DNA from 4 places in the Neorhizobium petrolearium genome. Region 3 is predicted to be linked to each of the others. Evidence: predicted binding sites of a transcription regulator. Region 3 holds the regulator's gene; each other region holds the start of a gene.
What was found. The regulator PhoB, encoded in region 3, activates phosphate uptake and scavenging genes when phosphate is short. The targets are predictions, from matches to a motif close to TGTCATNNANCTGTCAT.

Region 1 (3,774 bases), 1.3 Mb from region 3:
TCGGGTGACCACATGTCCGGATTGCGCGATGGCGCGAAACCGTCGAGGAACCAGGCATTGAAGCCGGGTTCGGCTCCGGTGACGCCTTCGAGCGCCGGGCCGCAGCTCACCGTCAGTCGCGTTTGATCATCCATCTGGAGATCGACCTTGCCGGTCGGAGCGTCCGGCCAGGCGGCGGCGAGCGCCTGGCGCTCCACATCGATCTCCTGCCAGCGGGAAAGTGCCCGGTCGATCTCCTCGCGTTTCATCGGATAGAGCTCGAAGGACATGAAATGCAGTCGCGCGGCCGGGGTACGGAAGAGCTTCCACTGCCGCCAAGTCTCGCAGAAGTTCAAGCCGGTGCCGAAACCGAGCTCTCCGATCCGAAAGTCCCCGCATGGTGACTTTTCTTGCGACCAGCGCGCCGGCAGGCCGTTGCCGGCCAGGAAGACGTGACCGCATTCCTGTCTGCCGTCGGTGCGGCAATAAAAGTGATCGCCAAACTCCTTCGAATACGGCATATCGCCGTCGTGCCAGTCCAACGTCTGAGAGTCCAACGTCTGAGAGTCCAGCATCTGGCCGGCGGTAACAAGCATTTCGGGATCACGGTTGCTCATGGGACATGCGGATAATCCTGCCGGCTCAAGGGGTCAATCAAGTTTTGACGGTCAATCTCGCGATATTCCTCCCACCGCCGATCTCGTCATTCTCGGCGGTGGCATCATGGGCCTCTGGGCTGCCGTAAAGGCCGAACGGCTGGGTATCGAGACCGTGCTTGTCGATGCCGGCCGGTTGGGGCAGGGGGCGAGCGGCGGGCTGCTCGGTGCGCTGATGCCGCATATGCCGGATAAGTGGAACGACAAGAAACAGTACCAGTTCGACGCGCTGCTCTCCCTTGAAGACGAGATCGTCCGGATCGAGGCGGCGACCGGCATCCCCTGCGGCTATCGCCGTTGCGGCCGGCTGATCCCGCTGCCGAAACCGCATTTGCGGACGATCGCCCTTCGCCACTCGCAGGACGCAGAAGCCGCATGGCGTCATGGCGACCGCCGTTTCCACTGGCACGTCATCGACCGTCCACTGCAGGAAGGCTGGCCGGATGCCTCCTTCGCCGGGGCCGGCCTCGTCCACGACACGTTTGCGGCGCGCGTTTCGCCGCGCGGCCTGACCTCTGCGCTTGCTACCTTCCTGTATTCCGCAAGACATGTCCGGATTGTCGAGGGCGTCGGCGCGGAGATGATCGAGCCCGCGATGAGCAAAATTGTCTTCACCGGCGGCGAAAGCATCACCTTCGGCCATTGCATTGTTGCCGCTGGCCATCGGTCCTTCCCGCTCATCGAACCGATCTCGCCGCCGCTGCCAGGTCCGATCGGCCAGCCGGTCAAGGGGCAGGCGGCGCTGCTTGCGGCCGATATCGACCCTGCGCTGCCGGTCATTTTCCTGAACGGCCTCTATGTCGTCGCCCACGAAGGCGGCCATGTTGCGGTGGGCAGCACCAGCGAAGAGACGTTCGAGGACGCCTTTGCGACCGATGCGCTGCTCGACGATCTTATCGTCCGCGCCCGGGCGCTCGTACCGGCCTTGAAGGATGCGCAAGTGATCGAGCGCTGGGCGGGGCTGCGCCCCAAGGCGATCGATCGCGATCCGATGGTCGGGCCGCACCCCGACCATCCGAACGTGATTGCTCTCACAGGTGGTTTCAAGGTGAGCTTCGGGCTCGCTCATGAACTGGCGGAAGCGGCGCTCGACGCCGCGAGTTCCCGTGAAATGCGGGTTCCTGCGTCATTTACGCTCACCAGTCATCTCGAAATGGCTTCGCGTTAAACGCGAACTTTTCGTCGTCCTCGTCGTTAATCTGTCACGCAAATCACTTAACCCCTCCGCAGGGATTGTTGAGCAATGCGTAAAACAGCAGGGTCCGGGGAAGGAAGCACGAGAAGGTGATGCATGCGCTATGCCATTCATTTCACGCCCCCGGCTCATGATCCGCTGACGCTGGCCGCGGCACAGTGGCTCGGCCGCAACGCCTTCTCCGGCGAGGCCATGGAGCCGCCGGCGATCCGCGGTATCGGCATCCACGACATCGCCTTCAACACGGCGCTGCCACGCCGCTACGGTTTCCATGCAACGCTGAAAGCGCCGTTCCGGCTCGCTCCCGACATCACCGAACCGATGCTGCTGCGGCACCTGATGCGTTTTGCCGGCGCGCACAACCCGTTCGAACTCCCCGGGCTGGAAGTGGTGCGTCTCGGGAATTTCTTCGCCCTGGCGCCGGTGATCCCGTCCGAGGCTATGCGCTTCCTCGCCGCGTCCGTGGTACAGGAATTCGACGTCTTTCGCGCACCGCTTTCCGAAGCCGAGCTGGAGCGCAGCGATCCCGGCGATCTCTCCGCGCCGCAATTCGCCAACCTCCACCGTTGGGGCTCCCCTTACGTCATGGACGAGTTCCGCTTTCATATGACGCTCACCGGTCCGCTTTCAGCTGCCGACCTGCCGCGTTTCGAACGGGCGCTGCGCGACTATTTCGATCCCTACCTGAAGAGGCTGGTCGAGGTCGTCAATCTTGCACTTTTCATCGAGGAAGAGCCGGGTGCCCCTTTCCTGGTGCATTCGCTGCATCCGATGGGGCGGGTGAGTGCGCGCAAGATCGCCTGATCACTTTTGTTCAAGAAGCGGGCGGGCGGATCTGTTATGTTTCTCCGATGGAGAATATCTCGCAGCAACAGGCCGCCGATTACATGCCGCTGGCGAAAGCGGAGACAACCCGCTTCTGGCGGGATAACCGTTTTGGCGGCATGGAATGCCTGAGCGCGACGTTCCTGACCCATGAATTCGCCCCACATGCGCATGATACTTTCAGCATAGGTGCGATCGAGAAAGGCACGCAGATCGCCACCATCGGCGGCACGCGCGAAGCCTCGGGGCCTGGCGACCTCTATCTCATCAATCCCGGCGAGATCCATGACGGCGCACCGAAGGACGGTGGCTATCGCTATCGGATGATCTATCCGGACATGTCGCTTTTCCGTGAAATCCTGGAAGACGTTACGGGAAAACCCTTCAATGGCACGCCCGCCTTCGGCAAGCAGATCCTGCATGATCAGGCGCTGGCAGACGCTTTCCACGAAGCACATCGCACCCTGGAGGAGGGGGCCGGCGCGCTGGAGACGAGCCAGCCCATGTTCATCGTGCTCGATGCCATGTTCCGCCGGCACGGCAGCTCGATCATCGTGCCGACCGATACATCCGAACGGTCCGCCGTACACCAGGCCCGCGACTATCTGGTGGAACACTATGCGACCGATATCGGCCTCGAAGAGCTTGCCGCCGTCGCAGGCCTCAGCCGCGCGCACCTGATCCGGGCCTTCCGCAAGGAGTTCCATATCACCCCGCATTCCTTTTTGACTGACATCCGCATCCGCGAGGCGCGCAAGCGCTTGCAGGAAGGCGGGCAGCCAGCCGAGATCGCGCTGGAATGCGGTTTCGCCGACCAGGCCCATTTCACCCGGCATTTCAAGGCACGCACGGGTTTGACTCCGGGGCAATATCGCGCTCGTTGATCACTTTCGTTCAAGACGGCTCTTTGCCACGGTTCTATCACCTTCGCTCCCATCGGAGGTTTTGGACGTGAATGAGAATGCCAGGCTTCAGCAGTTCTTCGGCGGCATGCGGGCGATATCGCCGCTGATCGCCGCGGTGATCCCGATCGGCCTCGTCTTCGGCGCGGTGGCGGCTACCAAGGGCCTGACGCCCGCCGAAGCGGGCCTCATGAGTGCGCTGGTTTTCGCCGGCGGT
Region 2 (3,774 bases), 160 kb from region 3:
GCAAACGCTGCGTGCCTTGACGAACTGCGGTCCACGCATGTCCGGCCAGCGATCGGTCAGGAGGGCCAGCGCCTCGAACGGGCTATGGACGTCCTCCGTGCCGAGATGGCCGAATGCGACGCGAACAGGTTTCTGCCAGCTGGTTTGCATCTTTTCCTCCTCCCAGGATACCAACCGTGTCAAACGGTGAAGACGGCAAATGGTTCCCATCCGATGAAAAGAATTTGGCTGATAGCACGCCGCAGCCGTCTCATTGGAAAAGACCGGCAATCCAGTAGAACAGTGCGGAGACGAGCGCCGCTGCCGGCAGCGTGACAAACCAGGCGAAGACGATATTGCCGGCAATACCCCAGCGAACGGCCGAAAGGCGTCTGGCGGAGCCGACCCCGATGATCGCGCCGGTGATCGTGTGTGTCGTCGAAACCGGAATGCCGAGCCAGGTCGCGCCGAAAAGCGTCAACGCGCCGCCGGTTTCAGCGCAGAAGCCCTGCATCGGATTGAGCCTGGTGATCTTCGATCCCATGGTGTGGACGATACGCCAGCCGCCGAACAGCGTGCCGAGCGCCATGGCAGCCTGGCAGCTGATGACCACCCAGAAGGGCACATGAAACTCGCCGCCGAGATATCCCTGCGAATAGAGGAGCACCGCGATGATGCCCATGGTCTTCTGTGCGTCGTTGCCGCCGTGGCCGAGCGAATAGAGCGAGGCGGAAACGAATTGCAGCATACGGAAGGTGCTGTCGACTGCAAACGGCGTCTGGCGCACGAAGAGCCAGGAGACGATCAGCACCAGGACGAGCGCCAGGAAAAAGCCGATCGCGGGCGACATGAAGATCGCGCCAATCGTCTTGGTGAGCCCGCTCCAGACGATCGAACTGAGGCCAACCTTGGCGAGACCGGCGCCGACGAGCCCGCCGATCAGTGCATGCGACGAACTGGACGGGATGCCGAAGGCCCAGGTGACGATGTTCCAGATGATCGCGCCCATCAGCGCGGCGAATATCACCTGCGGCGAAACGATCTGCGGGTCGATGATGCCGGTGCCGAGCGTTTCCGCCACATGCAGGCCGAAGAACAGGAAGGCGATGAAATTGAAGAAGGCCGCCCAGAAGACCGCATATTGCGGCCTCAGCACGCGGGTGGAGACGATGGTTGCGATGGAGTTGGCCGCATCATGGAGCCCGTTCAGGAAGTCGAAGAAAAGCGCGACACCGACGAGGCCTGCAAGAAGAGGAAAGGCGAGGGCGGCATCCATCAGATATTCTCGATCACGATGCCGCTGATCTCGTTGGCGACATCTTCGAACCGATCGAGCACCTTTTCGAGTTCACCGTAGATTTCGCTGCCGATGATGAAGCCCATGGCATTGCCGGCCCCATGACGACGGAAGAGATCCCTGAGGCCCTGGTCGTGCAGGTCGTCCGACCGGCCTTCGACACGGGTGATTTCCTCGGCGATCGCGCCGAGCCGCGGCGCATTGGCACCGATCCTCTTGAGCAGCGGCACCCCTTCGGCGATCAGATGTGAAGCCTTGACGATTTCGCCGCCCATCTGCTGCATCAACGGATCGAAACTCGTCTGCTCGAAGAGCCGGATCGTCTTGACCGTCTTGTGCATCATGTCGATCGCGTCGTCCATCGACTGGATCAGGTCCTTGATGTCGCCGCGATCGAAGGGTGTGATGAAACTGCGGCGCACGGCCTGCAGCACCTCCCGGGTGATGTCGTCGGCTTCCTCCTCCAGCGCTACGATGCGCGCGCAGTTGCCTTCGATATCGTTGCCGGTGAGCAGGGCGTTCAGGGATTCCGCCGCACCGACCACGGTGTGTGAATGCTGCTCGAAAAGATCGAAGAAGGCATCCTCACGGGGAAGCAGTTTTCTGAAAAGGCCGAGCATCCAAGGTTCCTTGCGTATTTCTGGCTGTCATAAATGTGTCATAAATCGTGGACGGCGAGACTGGAAACCGCGAGAAAGGATTTTCTGTGGAAGAAAAGTTCGGTTTCGTAAGTCGGCTAATTATTTGCTTTGGCGATGGAATCGGTGAAGGCTGCGTTGGACTTGCCTTTGCGCGCCGGCCGCAGCTATGGCCGGCTGTTCGTCGCCGGCAAATTGAGGGAGCAGGATGTTGAACCGATTTCTGATTGAGGGGCCGGGGGATGCGCGCTTCACCATCCTTCTCGCGCACGGCGCCGGCGCGCCGATGGATTCGGCGTCGATGACGGCTGCCGCAAAAGCGCTGTCGGAGAAGGGGTTTCGCGTGGCGCGCTTCGAATTCGGCTATATGGCGTCACGCCGTATATCGGGTGAACGCAAGCCGCCACCCAGGGCAGAGACCCTCAACCCGGAATACAGGGCTGCCGTCGCCGAGCTCGGCACCAAGGGCGCACTGATCATCGGCGGCAAATCCATGGGCGGACGGGTGGCGAGCATGATTGCCGACGAGCTTCATGCGGAAGGGAAGATCGCCGGTCTTCTCTGCCTCGGTTACCCGTTTCACCCTCCGGCCAAACCGGAGCAGCTTCGCACGCAGCATCTTAAAGCGCTGAACACCCCGGCGCTGATCTGCCAGGGAACCCGTGACGAATTCGGCACGCGGGAAGAGGTCTCGGGTTACGAGCTCTCCGACAGGATCGAGATCCTCTGGCTGGAAGACGGTGATCATGATTTGAAGCCGCGCAAGAAGATTTCCGGCTTCTCCGTCGCCGAACACCTGGCGACCATGGCGGAAGCGGTACGTGCCTGGGCTGACGGGCTGACGTCCTGAGCGGAAGCCCCCACATCCCCGAGAGGAGATGCGTGGCGCCGCATCTCGCCGCGGTATCCGTGAAACTCCTATAGGATTCCTATTTCTCTCCTCGCGGGTTCCTCTCGAACCTTTATGCAACTCGGAGCCATATTTCTTCCAGTTTCGAGGCTGGACGCCCCGTGTTCGCGTCCGGGCCTGGCGAATCTCGACAACACGAGAATGCGAGGAAGACCCAAATGGTGTTCGATTATGGCCTCAGCGCCGCAGTGCTTATCTTCGTCAGTGCTTATCTGATCTATGCCCTGCTTCGACCGGAGCGCTTTTGATCGGCGGGCGGCAGGCAATGCCGGTGGCGTCGGGCGCGTACGGGATATGAACGGCTGGCTCCGCATCCTGCGCAGATGTGTCGGTCCCCACCTCGGCACTCCGAAGGCCGGGACGCATCTTCGCGCCTCGGACGTCATACTCGGCATGACGCTTCTGCTGCTGGCCGCCGTGCTGCTTGTCTCGCTTCTTTCCCATTTCTTCGCATCCGCTTGAGCGGTGCGGAACGCGCAATCAGAATATCAAGCTGGAGCCTCTTATGAGCCAGGACAGATCAGCGAGCATCATGGATGCCCGCATCCTCGTTCCCGCGATCGGGAACGCCTTCAAGAAACTCAATCCCCGTTCTCTGGTCAAGAACCCGGTCATGTTCGTCGTTGCCGCGGTTTCGGTGCTGACGACAGTCCTGTTCGTCAAGGATGCGGCGACGGGAGCAGGCAATCTCGGTTTTTCCTTCCAGATCATCCTCTGGCTCTGGTTCACGATCCTGTTCGCGAATTTCGCGGAAGCCGTTGCGGAAGGCCGCGGCAAGGCACAGGCCGACTCGCTTCGGCGCTCGCGCACCGAGACGCAGGCCAAGCTGCTTGCGAACGGCAGCCGTGAGAATTTCAAGCTGGTGCCGGGAACGAGCCTCAAGATTGGCGACGTGGTGCTTGTCGAGGCCGGCGACATCATTCCCTCCGACGGTGAGGTGATCGAAGGCA
Region 3 (3,774 bases):
CATCCAACAAGACAGGCTTTTCGGGCTGCTATCGGTGGCGCTGCTGGTTGGCGGACTGTTCGCACCGAGAGCGGGAAACTGGGCGGACCGGTTCGGAGCCGGCCGGCTCATGGTCCCCGGTTCGCTTGCTGCCGCCATCTCGCTTGGCTGCGCGGCCGCATCGCCGAATGCGACGACGTTCGGTATTTCACTCGTCGCAATGGAGATCGCCTCCAGCTTCGTTCTCTACAGCACGGCATTTGCAGCGATCGTGCAGGTTGGAGGCAGCAAGCCACAGCGCAGCATAACCCATCTGACGCTGATCGCGGGATTCGCATCAACGCTCTTCTGGCCGCTCACGGCAACACTGCATGACTATCTCGGCTGGCGTGAGATCTACCTCGTCTTCGCGATCCTGAATATCGCCGTGTGCCTTCCGATCCATTGGTGGGTCGGGAGACTGCCCCGCGACGTGCCCGAACCACGGGCATCAGTAAATCAATCCGGAGCGATGGCCGTTCAGCCTGAAGCCGGCCCCGCGTTCAGTGGCGTCTTTATTCTGATGCTTGCGGGCTTTGCCCTGGAAGGATTCGTGCTGGCCTCCGTGCTGGTCCACATGGTTCCGCTGCTGACAGCACTTGGGCTTGGCACGGCAGGCCTCATGGTCTCCACCCTCTTCGGTCCCTCGCAGGTCGCCAGCCGCCTCCTGAACATGATCTTCGGAGGGCGCTTGTCACAGACGGTGCTCGCCGTGATCTCCGCGGGATTGCTCGCCGTCGCCCTTATCGTCCTGATGGCGACAAGTCCGTGGCTCCCCGGTCTCATCGCATTCGCGATCCTGTTCGGTCTGGGATCGGGGCTCGCAAGCATCGTCGGGGGAACGCTTCCACTGGAGCTTTTCGGAAGGCACGGTTATGGCGCACGGCTCGGCTGGGTGACCGCCGCACGCCAGTTTTCCTCAGCACTTGCCCCCTTTGCGTTCGCTGTCATGCTGGGAACTTGGGGGGTCGGCCAGGCAGTATCGATCAGCATTCTGGGAGGCGCGGCGGCCGTCGGCCTGTTCGGAGCGATCGCCTTCGCCCGCTACAGAGCAACAAGACCAGCAGCTGGACCTTTCGGTGGTTCGCAGGCCTGACAAGACACGACAAACAGGAGATGCAGGCCCCTCGGCGAAGCCCTAAAGAAAAGCAGCATAGGCCTTCCAACGATCGCGAGAAAATTCAGACGTCGCCGAGGGCGTAGCCCGCTCCGCGGACGGTCCGGATCACCTGGTCAGCCTTGCCCAGGCTGATGCCCTTCCGGAGGCGACCGATGTGCACGTCGACGGCGCGCTCGTCCACGGTTGCACCATCACCCCAGAGCGACCTTTTCAGCTCCGTCCGCGAATAGACCCGTCCCGGATACCGCATCAGGAACTCGAGAAGCCGGAACTCGGTGGGGCCGAGCCTGACTTCCTTCTTCTGCCTGTGGACCCTGTGTGCTTCGCGGTCGAGGGTCAGGTCTCCGACCCTGATCATATGGCTCAGAAGATTCGGATGCATGCGGCGAAGAAGGTTCTTCACCCTTATGGCAAGCTCGACGGAGGGGAATGGCTCTACGAGGCAGTCATCCGCGCCGGCAGCGAGACCCGTCAGCCTGTCGCTCTCGCTTTCCGCCGGAACAAGCAGGACCACGGGCACCCGCATCGTTGCTGGTTCGGTACGAAGTCTTCGGCAGATCTCGATGCCATTCAGCCCCGGAAGGGACGAACTCAGCACCAGTACATCGGGAAGGCTCGAAACCAACCGCTCCATCAGCTCGGAGCCCGCCGAAAGCAGCGTCACGTCGAAACCTTCATCGACAAGGGAGAACCGCAGCACTTCGCGCAGCGTTTCATCGCCATCGATCACCACGACAACTCGCGCTCCCATCGCGGTGCTCTCCCTAGTGTCCTTCCATCGAGTATCCGGCGCCGCGGACGGTGCGGATGACATCCTGCATGTTGGAGAAGTTGAGCGCCTTCCTGAGGCGTCCGACATGCACGTCGACGGTGCGCTCGTCCACATAGATGTCGTGGCCCCACACCCCGTCGAGAAGCTGCGAGCGCGAGAAGACCCGGCCGGGCGCGGCCATCAGGAATTCCAGAAGCCGGAACTCCGTCGGGCCGAGCCGCACTTCGCGGCTCTTGCGATGCACCCTGTGCGTCTCCCGGTCCAGCTCGATGTCGCCGCAGCGCAGGACGCTCGACAGCACTTCCGGACGCGCGCGCCGCAGCATCGCCTTCACTCGCGCCATCAGTTCCGGCGTCGAGAACGGCTTTACGACATAGTCATCGGCGCCGGTCGCAAGCCCGCGGACCCGTTCGCTCTCCTCGCCGCGCGCCGTCAGCATGATGATCGGCAGTCGCTCCGTCTCCGGCCGCATCCTCAGCCGCCGGCAGAGTTCGATGCCGGAAACACCGGGCAACATCCAGTCGAGGATCAGAAGATCCGGCGTGCGTTCCTGAAGCCTGATCTCGGCTTCATCCCCGCGCAGAATCGTCTCCACCTCATAACCTTCCGCTTCAAGGTTGTAGCGAAGAAGCACGCTCAGCGCCTCCTCATCCTCCACGACCGCGATCTTCGGCTGCATTCCGTCTTAGCTCCGTCACCATTCCATCGTCATTCGGCGCCATTATTCCGTGATCGCGCCGAGCGTGTTCGACGTATCGTCCTTCGGACGCTCGCCTTCCGGCTGGGCGCCGGTCGTCATGTAGTAGATCGTCTCGGCGATGTTGGTGGCGTGGTCGCCGATACGCTCGATGTTCTTGGCACAGAACAGAAGATGCGTGCAGGTGGTGATGTTGCGCGGATCTTCCATCATGTAGGTCAAAAGCTCGCGGAACAGGGACGTGTACATCGCGTCGATTTCCTCGTCGCGGATGCGGATCGCCTCCGCCTTCTCGGCCGAACGGCTAGAATAGACGTCCAGCACTTCCTTCAGCTGCGTCAGCGCCAGGTCCGACAGGTGCTCGATGCCGCGCGCGAGCTTGCGCGGCACACCGGTGCCCTGCACCGCGATCACCCGCTTGGCAGTGTTCTTGCCGAGGTCGCCGACCCGCTCCAGATCGGAGGCGATGCGCAGCGATCCGACGATGTCGCGCAGGTCGCCCGCAACCGGCTGGCGGCGGGCGATCGTCACGATCGCCTTGTCGCCGATATCGCGCTCGGCATGGTCGAGGATCACGTCGTCGGAGATCACCTTCTGGGCAAGGGCGGCATCGGAATTGACCAGTGCCCGCACTGCATCCGCGCACATCTGCTCCGCAAGCCCGCCCATCTCCGAAATCCGGCGGCTCAGATATTTCAGTTCGTCGTCATAGGCAGACAGGATATGTGTCGAAGACATGGTCTTATCCTCAGATTGTCAGAAAGGGCCCGCAACCGGCGATCAGCCGAAGCGGCCCATGATGTAGTCCTGCGTACGCTGGTCATCCGGATTGGTGAACATCTTGTCGGTATCGTTCTCCTCAACCAGGTTTCCGAGATGGAACATGGCAGTGCGTTGCGATACGCGGGCCGCCTGCTGCATCGAGTGCGTCACGATGACGATCGTGAAGTTTTCGCGCAGTTCGTGGATCAGCTCCTCGACCTTGGCGGTGGCGATCGGATCGAGCGCCGAACAGGGTTCGTCCATCAGGATCACTTCCGGGCTGACGGCAACGGCGCGCGCAATGCACAGGCGCTGCTGCTGACCGCCGGAAAGGCCCGTACCTGGGCTGTCGAGACGATCCTTCACCTCGCCCCACAGTCCTGCCTTCTGCAGGGCCGAAGACAC
Region 4 (3,774 bases), 370 kb from region 3:
ATCGCGGGAGATTGGGCGACGATGCCGCTCATCAGGAAAGCGGTCACGTTGAGCTCCTGCCAGGAGGCGAGGTCATCGCGAAGCACAATCGCGATCTTGGTGTCGAACATGAAGAACTCCGTCGAAGGTTATGCAAGGACCGACGCGATAGCGGCAGCAAGCACCGCCGGTCTTGAACGTTCATGCAAGGCGGAGGAAAAGCCGGACGGCATCGTCCAGGCTCCCTCCTCATGCGGCATCGAGCGGATCGAGGCGCGGTTCCACGGCAACGGTTTTTCGCCGCACCGGCATGACACCTATGCGCTCGGAATCACGCTTTCCGGCGTCCAGACGTTCCATTATCGCGGCTCGGTCCGCGTCAGCCTGCCCGGCAATGTCATCGTCCTGCATCCGGACGAGGTGCATGACGGCGCCGCCGGCACCGACGACGGTTTGCGTTACCGCATGCTCTACCTGCCGCCGGAACGGCTGATCGAGGCGGCGGGCGGTGTGGCCGGACTGCCCTTCGTGCCCGAGCCCGTCATGGCAGACGATGCCTTCCGCGACTGCCTCGCCGAGGCGCTCGACGATCTTGACGCCACGCCGCAGGAGCTTCTGCTGGATGACCTGATCGCCCGTCTGACGGCAAGCCTCTGGCGTCACGCGGACAGTCGCGGCGCTTTGCCGGACAAATCGACCTCGCGCGAAGCCGTGCTCCGCTGCCGCGACTATCTCCAGGACAATTGCGACCGCGCCGTCTCTTCCCAGGAACTGGAAGCCGTCAGCGGCCTCGATCGTTACACGACTTCACGGCAATTCCGGAAGCTCCTGGGGACAAGCCCACACCGCTATCTGGTCATGCGCAGACTCGACCGGGCAAAACAACTGCTCTTCGAAGGCGGAAGCCTGGCGGATGCCGCTTTCGGCGCAGGCTTTGCCGACCAGGCCCATTTCACCCGGCACTTCAAGAAAACCTTCGGCATGACGCCGGGCCGCTGGGTGGCGCTCAAGAGAAGCGCCTGACGTTCAAATCGACCTCGATATCCCGTCATCAAAGCTTCATCGAAGCTTCAATGTTCCATCACCCGGCCGTCACGACCGCTCCCTATGCGGTAGGCGTCTTTGACACGCCAACCAACAGGTGATCTCATGATCCGACCCCTTCTCGCCTCCGTTGCTCTCGCTGCGCTGATCGGCGGTTCTGCTGCTGCCGAAGAAAAAGCCTTCCCGGCCAAACTCGTCGGCCAGGCAATCCTGCCCGCCAACACGATCGTTCCGGCTCCGGCCGACGCGCCAGCCTTCCTGAAGACGTCCGGCAAGTTCACCACGCCCGACCGCAAGCGCACCGAGGCCCTCGGCACGCTGCCGGGCAAGGACGGCGTCCGCGTCACCGATGTGAAGCTGCCGTTCGACGGCCAGCCGCTGCAGGGCTTCTCCGGCATCAAGACGATGGCCGACGGCACGTTCTGGACGCTGTCGGACAACGGTTTCGGCTCGAAGGCCAATTCCTCCGACGCCATGCTCTTCCTGCACCAGATGAAATTCGACTGGGCCGCCAACAAGGCGGAAGTCGTGAAGAATATTTTCCTCTCCGATCCGAACAGGATCGCGCCCTTCCCGATCACCATGGAAGGTTCCGACACCCGCTATCTGACCGGCGCCGATTTCGATATCGAATCGATCCAGCCGGTCGCCGACGGCTTCTGGCTCGGCGAGGAATTCGGCCCCTATCTCTTGAAGTTCGACACCGAAGGCCGCCTGACCGACGTGATCGCGACCGTGATCGATGGCAAGCCGGTCAAGTCGCCCGACAATCCGACGCTCACCACGCCGGCCAACCCGGCCGCGAAAATGGTTGCCTTCAACCTGAAGCGCTCGGGCGGCTACGAGGGCATGGCCATGTCGAAGGACGGCTCGAAGCTCTACGGCCTGCTGGAAGGCCCGCTCTATCTGGAAGACGGTTCGGTCGAGAAGGCGGACGGAATGACGGCGCTGCGCATCGTCGAATTCGACGTCGCCTCGAAGGCATGGACCGGCCGCTCCTGGCTCTATCCCCTATCCCAGGGCGGCGAAGCGATCGGTGACTTCAATATGGTCGACGCCACGACCGCCCTCGTCATCGAGCGTGACAACGGCGCCGGCTCCGCCGACAAGGCCTGCGCCGATCCGGCCAAGCCCCAGCCGACCTGCTTCAACGCGCCTGCTAAGCACAAGCGCGTCTATAAGGTCGAGATGACCGACGGGAATGTCGGCAAGGCCGTCCGCAAGATCGGCTACATCGATCTCATGAAGATTGAGGATCCGGACGAGAAGAAGAAGGCGGGTAATGTCGAGGGTGTCTACGACATGCCCTTCGTGACGATCGAGAATGTCGACGTGGTCGATGCGACGCATATCATCATCGGCAACGACAACAACCTGCCCTTCTCCGCCGGCCGCGCCGTCGACAAGGCCGACGACAACGAATTCAGCCTGCTCGAAGTCGGCGAATTCCTGGCGGCGAAATAGTCCAGATCCGCCTCGGACAACAGGCCCCGGCATCCGCCGGGGCTCAGTTTGTTGGCAAACCTTCCGGCATGCAAGACGTCATCCCCGGGCTTGTCCCGAGGATCTGCCATCCCTTGCCAAATCATTGGTTATGTTGGGATAATTTCGAGAGTATAGAGGTGGTAAGATGCTCGGGACAGGCCCGAGCATGACCGAAGAGGAGTTGCCGCCCTTTGTCAGCAGCCTGAGCCCGGGCATCCGCCGGGGCTAATGCATTCAATCAATTGACCGGTATGTCGATCGCATAGCGGTCGACCAGTTTCAGGCTCCGGTCCGACTGAATGATGTAGGTCTCGTAATACCGGCGACCGTCCTGGCCGTAGAACTGATGGGTGACGGGACTGCCGACCGGCGACTTCGTTAGCTTGCTGCGCGGCTGTCCGCCATAGGTGATGCTGCCCGGAATGGGCTCCAATGCAACGGCGGTGCAGCCTGCAAGGGCCGCCGTCAGCAGGGCAACTGCAACTATCTTCTTCATCACTCGTCTCCCCTGTCCCGCAATTTCCTGCACGCCGGGCAGCCAAAATGGTCTGCCTCACGGTGGATGTCGGGATTGCCGACGTGATTTACAATCGGGGAGCGATAAAGTTTCCCGAAATCTATTCGAACCGGAACGCCAGCCGCTTGCCGGTCAGCTTCGCCAGTTGCTGCAGGCGACCATCCAGCCTTTCACCGGCAAAATTGCGGTAGGCCGGCGGCACGATGAATTCCAGATCGAGATCGGGGTCGGATGATGGGCGGAACGTCAAGTTGTGGACGATGCCCGGCATCGCGGCCGAGAAGAGATAGACAACGCGCAGCAGGCCACCGAGCAGCTTGGCAAGATCGAGCATGCGTGGCGTGGCAATCGTCGCCAAGGGGCCTGTCGCGCCGTCGTCGTTCAGTCCCTCGAAGCGATAGTAGTTGGCGAGCGCCAGATAGGCACGGCCTGCATGGGTGATGCCGACGAAAGAGGAATGAGCGATGATATTGAGCGCCTGCAGACCGCGATAATCCGGATGGGCGCGCCAGCTTATGTCGGCGAGCAGGCAGGCGGCCTGACGATAGCGGCTTTCTTCCTCCGTCTCGGTGATGCCAAAAGCAGGCACCATGCGGCCCGTCCATTCCGCCAGCTCGCGGGCATGTTCGGGCGAGCGGGCGCGCAGGATCGCCAGTTCGCCGGCCGCGGCGAGCAGCGGGTCACTTGCCTTCTCTCCGTCGGAAAGCCGTGAATAGAGATAGCCTTCGCGCACGCCCTGCGCGGAGAAG

Region 1: QEO92_RS13225 (DUF1045 domain-containing protein) is a predicted target of PhoB. The motif match lies at 1,825-1,841, and genes of this name have one in related genera.
Region 2: QEO92_RS07840 (DUF47 domain-containing protein) is a predicted target of PhoB. The motif match lies at 1,922-1,938, and genes of this name have one in related genera.
Region 4: QEO92_RS05190 (esterase-like activity of phytase family protein) is a predicted target of PhoB. The motif match lies at 1,026-1,042, and genes of this name have one in related genera.

The regions. Positions count from the first base shown of each region.
Region 1 covers NZ_CP123000.1:2,622,131-2,625,904, reverse strand. The annotation lists gene mnmC2 (tRNA (5-methylaminomethyl-2-thiouridine)(34)-methyltransferase MnmC2) at 1-575, opposite strand, end outside; gene QEO92_RS13230 (NAD(P)/FAD-dependent oxidoreductase) at 595-1,803, shown strand; gene QEO92_RS13225 (DUF1045 domain-containing protein) at 1,927-2,634, shown strand; gene QEO92_RS13220 (AraC family transcriptional regulator) at 2,682-3,539, shown strand; gene QEO92_RS13215 (AzlC family ABC transporter permease) at 3,646-3,774, shown strand, end outside.
Region 2 covers NZ_CP123000.1:1,527,739-1,531,512, forward strand. The annotation lists gene QEO92_RS07830 (DUF982 domain-containing protein) at 1-150, opposite strand, end outside; gene QEO92_RS07835 (inorganic phosphate transporter) at 251-1,255, opposite strand; gene QEO92_RS07840 (DUF47 domain-containing protein) at 1,255-1,896, opposite strand; gene QEO92_RS07845 (alpha/beta hydrolase family protein) at 2,123-2,764, shown strand; gene kdpF (K(+)-transporting ATPase subunit F) at 2,983-3,072, shown strand; gene QEO92_RS07855 (hypothetical protein) at 3,119-3,286, shown strand; gene kdpB (potassium-transporting ATPase subunit KdpB) at 3,330-3,774, shown strand, end outside.
Region 3 covers NZ_CP123000.1:1,364,253-1,368,026, reverse strand. The annotation lists gene arsK (arsenite efflux MFS transporter ArsK) at 1-1,114, shown strand, start outside; gene QEO92_RS06960 (winged helix-turn-helix domain-containing protein) at 1,200-1,889, opposite strand; gene phoB (phosphate regulon transcriptional regulator PhoB) at 1,903-2,589, opposite strand; gene phoU (phosphate signaling complex protein PhoU) at 2,632-3,345, opposite strand; gene pstB (phosphate ABC transporter ATP-binding protein PstB) at 3,388-3,774, opposite strand, start outside.
Region 4 covers NZ_CP123000.1:998,990-1,002,763, reverse strand. The annotation lists gene QEO92_RS05200 (DUF2000 family protein) at 1-110, opposite strand, end outside; gene QEO92_RS05195 (AraC family transcriptional regulator) at 109-1,002, shown strand; gene QEO92_RS05190 (esterase-like activity of phytase family protein) at 1,129-2,487, shown strand; gene QEO92_RS05185 (lipoprotein) at 2,747-3,004, opposite strand; gene ppx (exopolyphosphatase) at 3,126-3,774, opposite strand, start outside.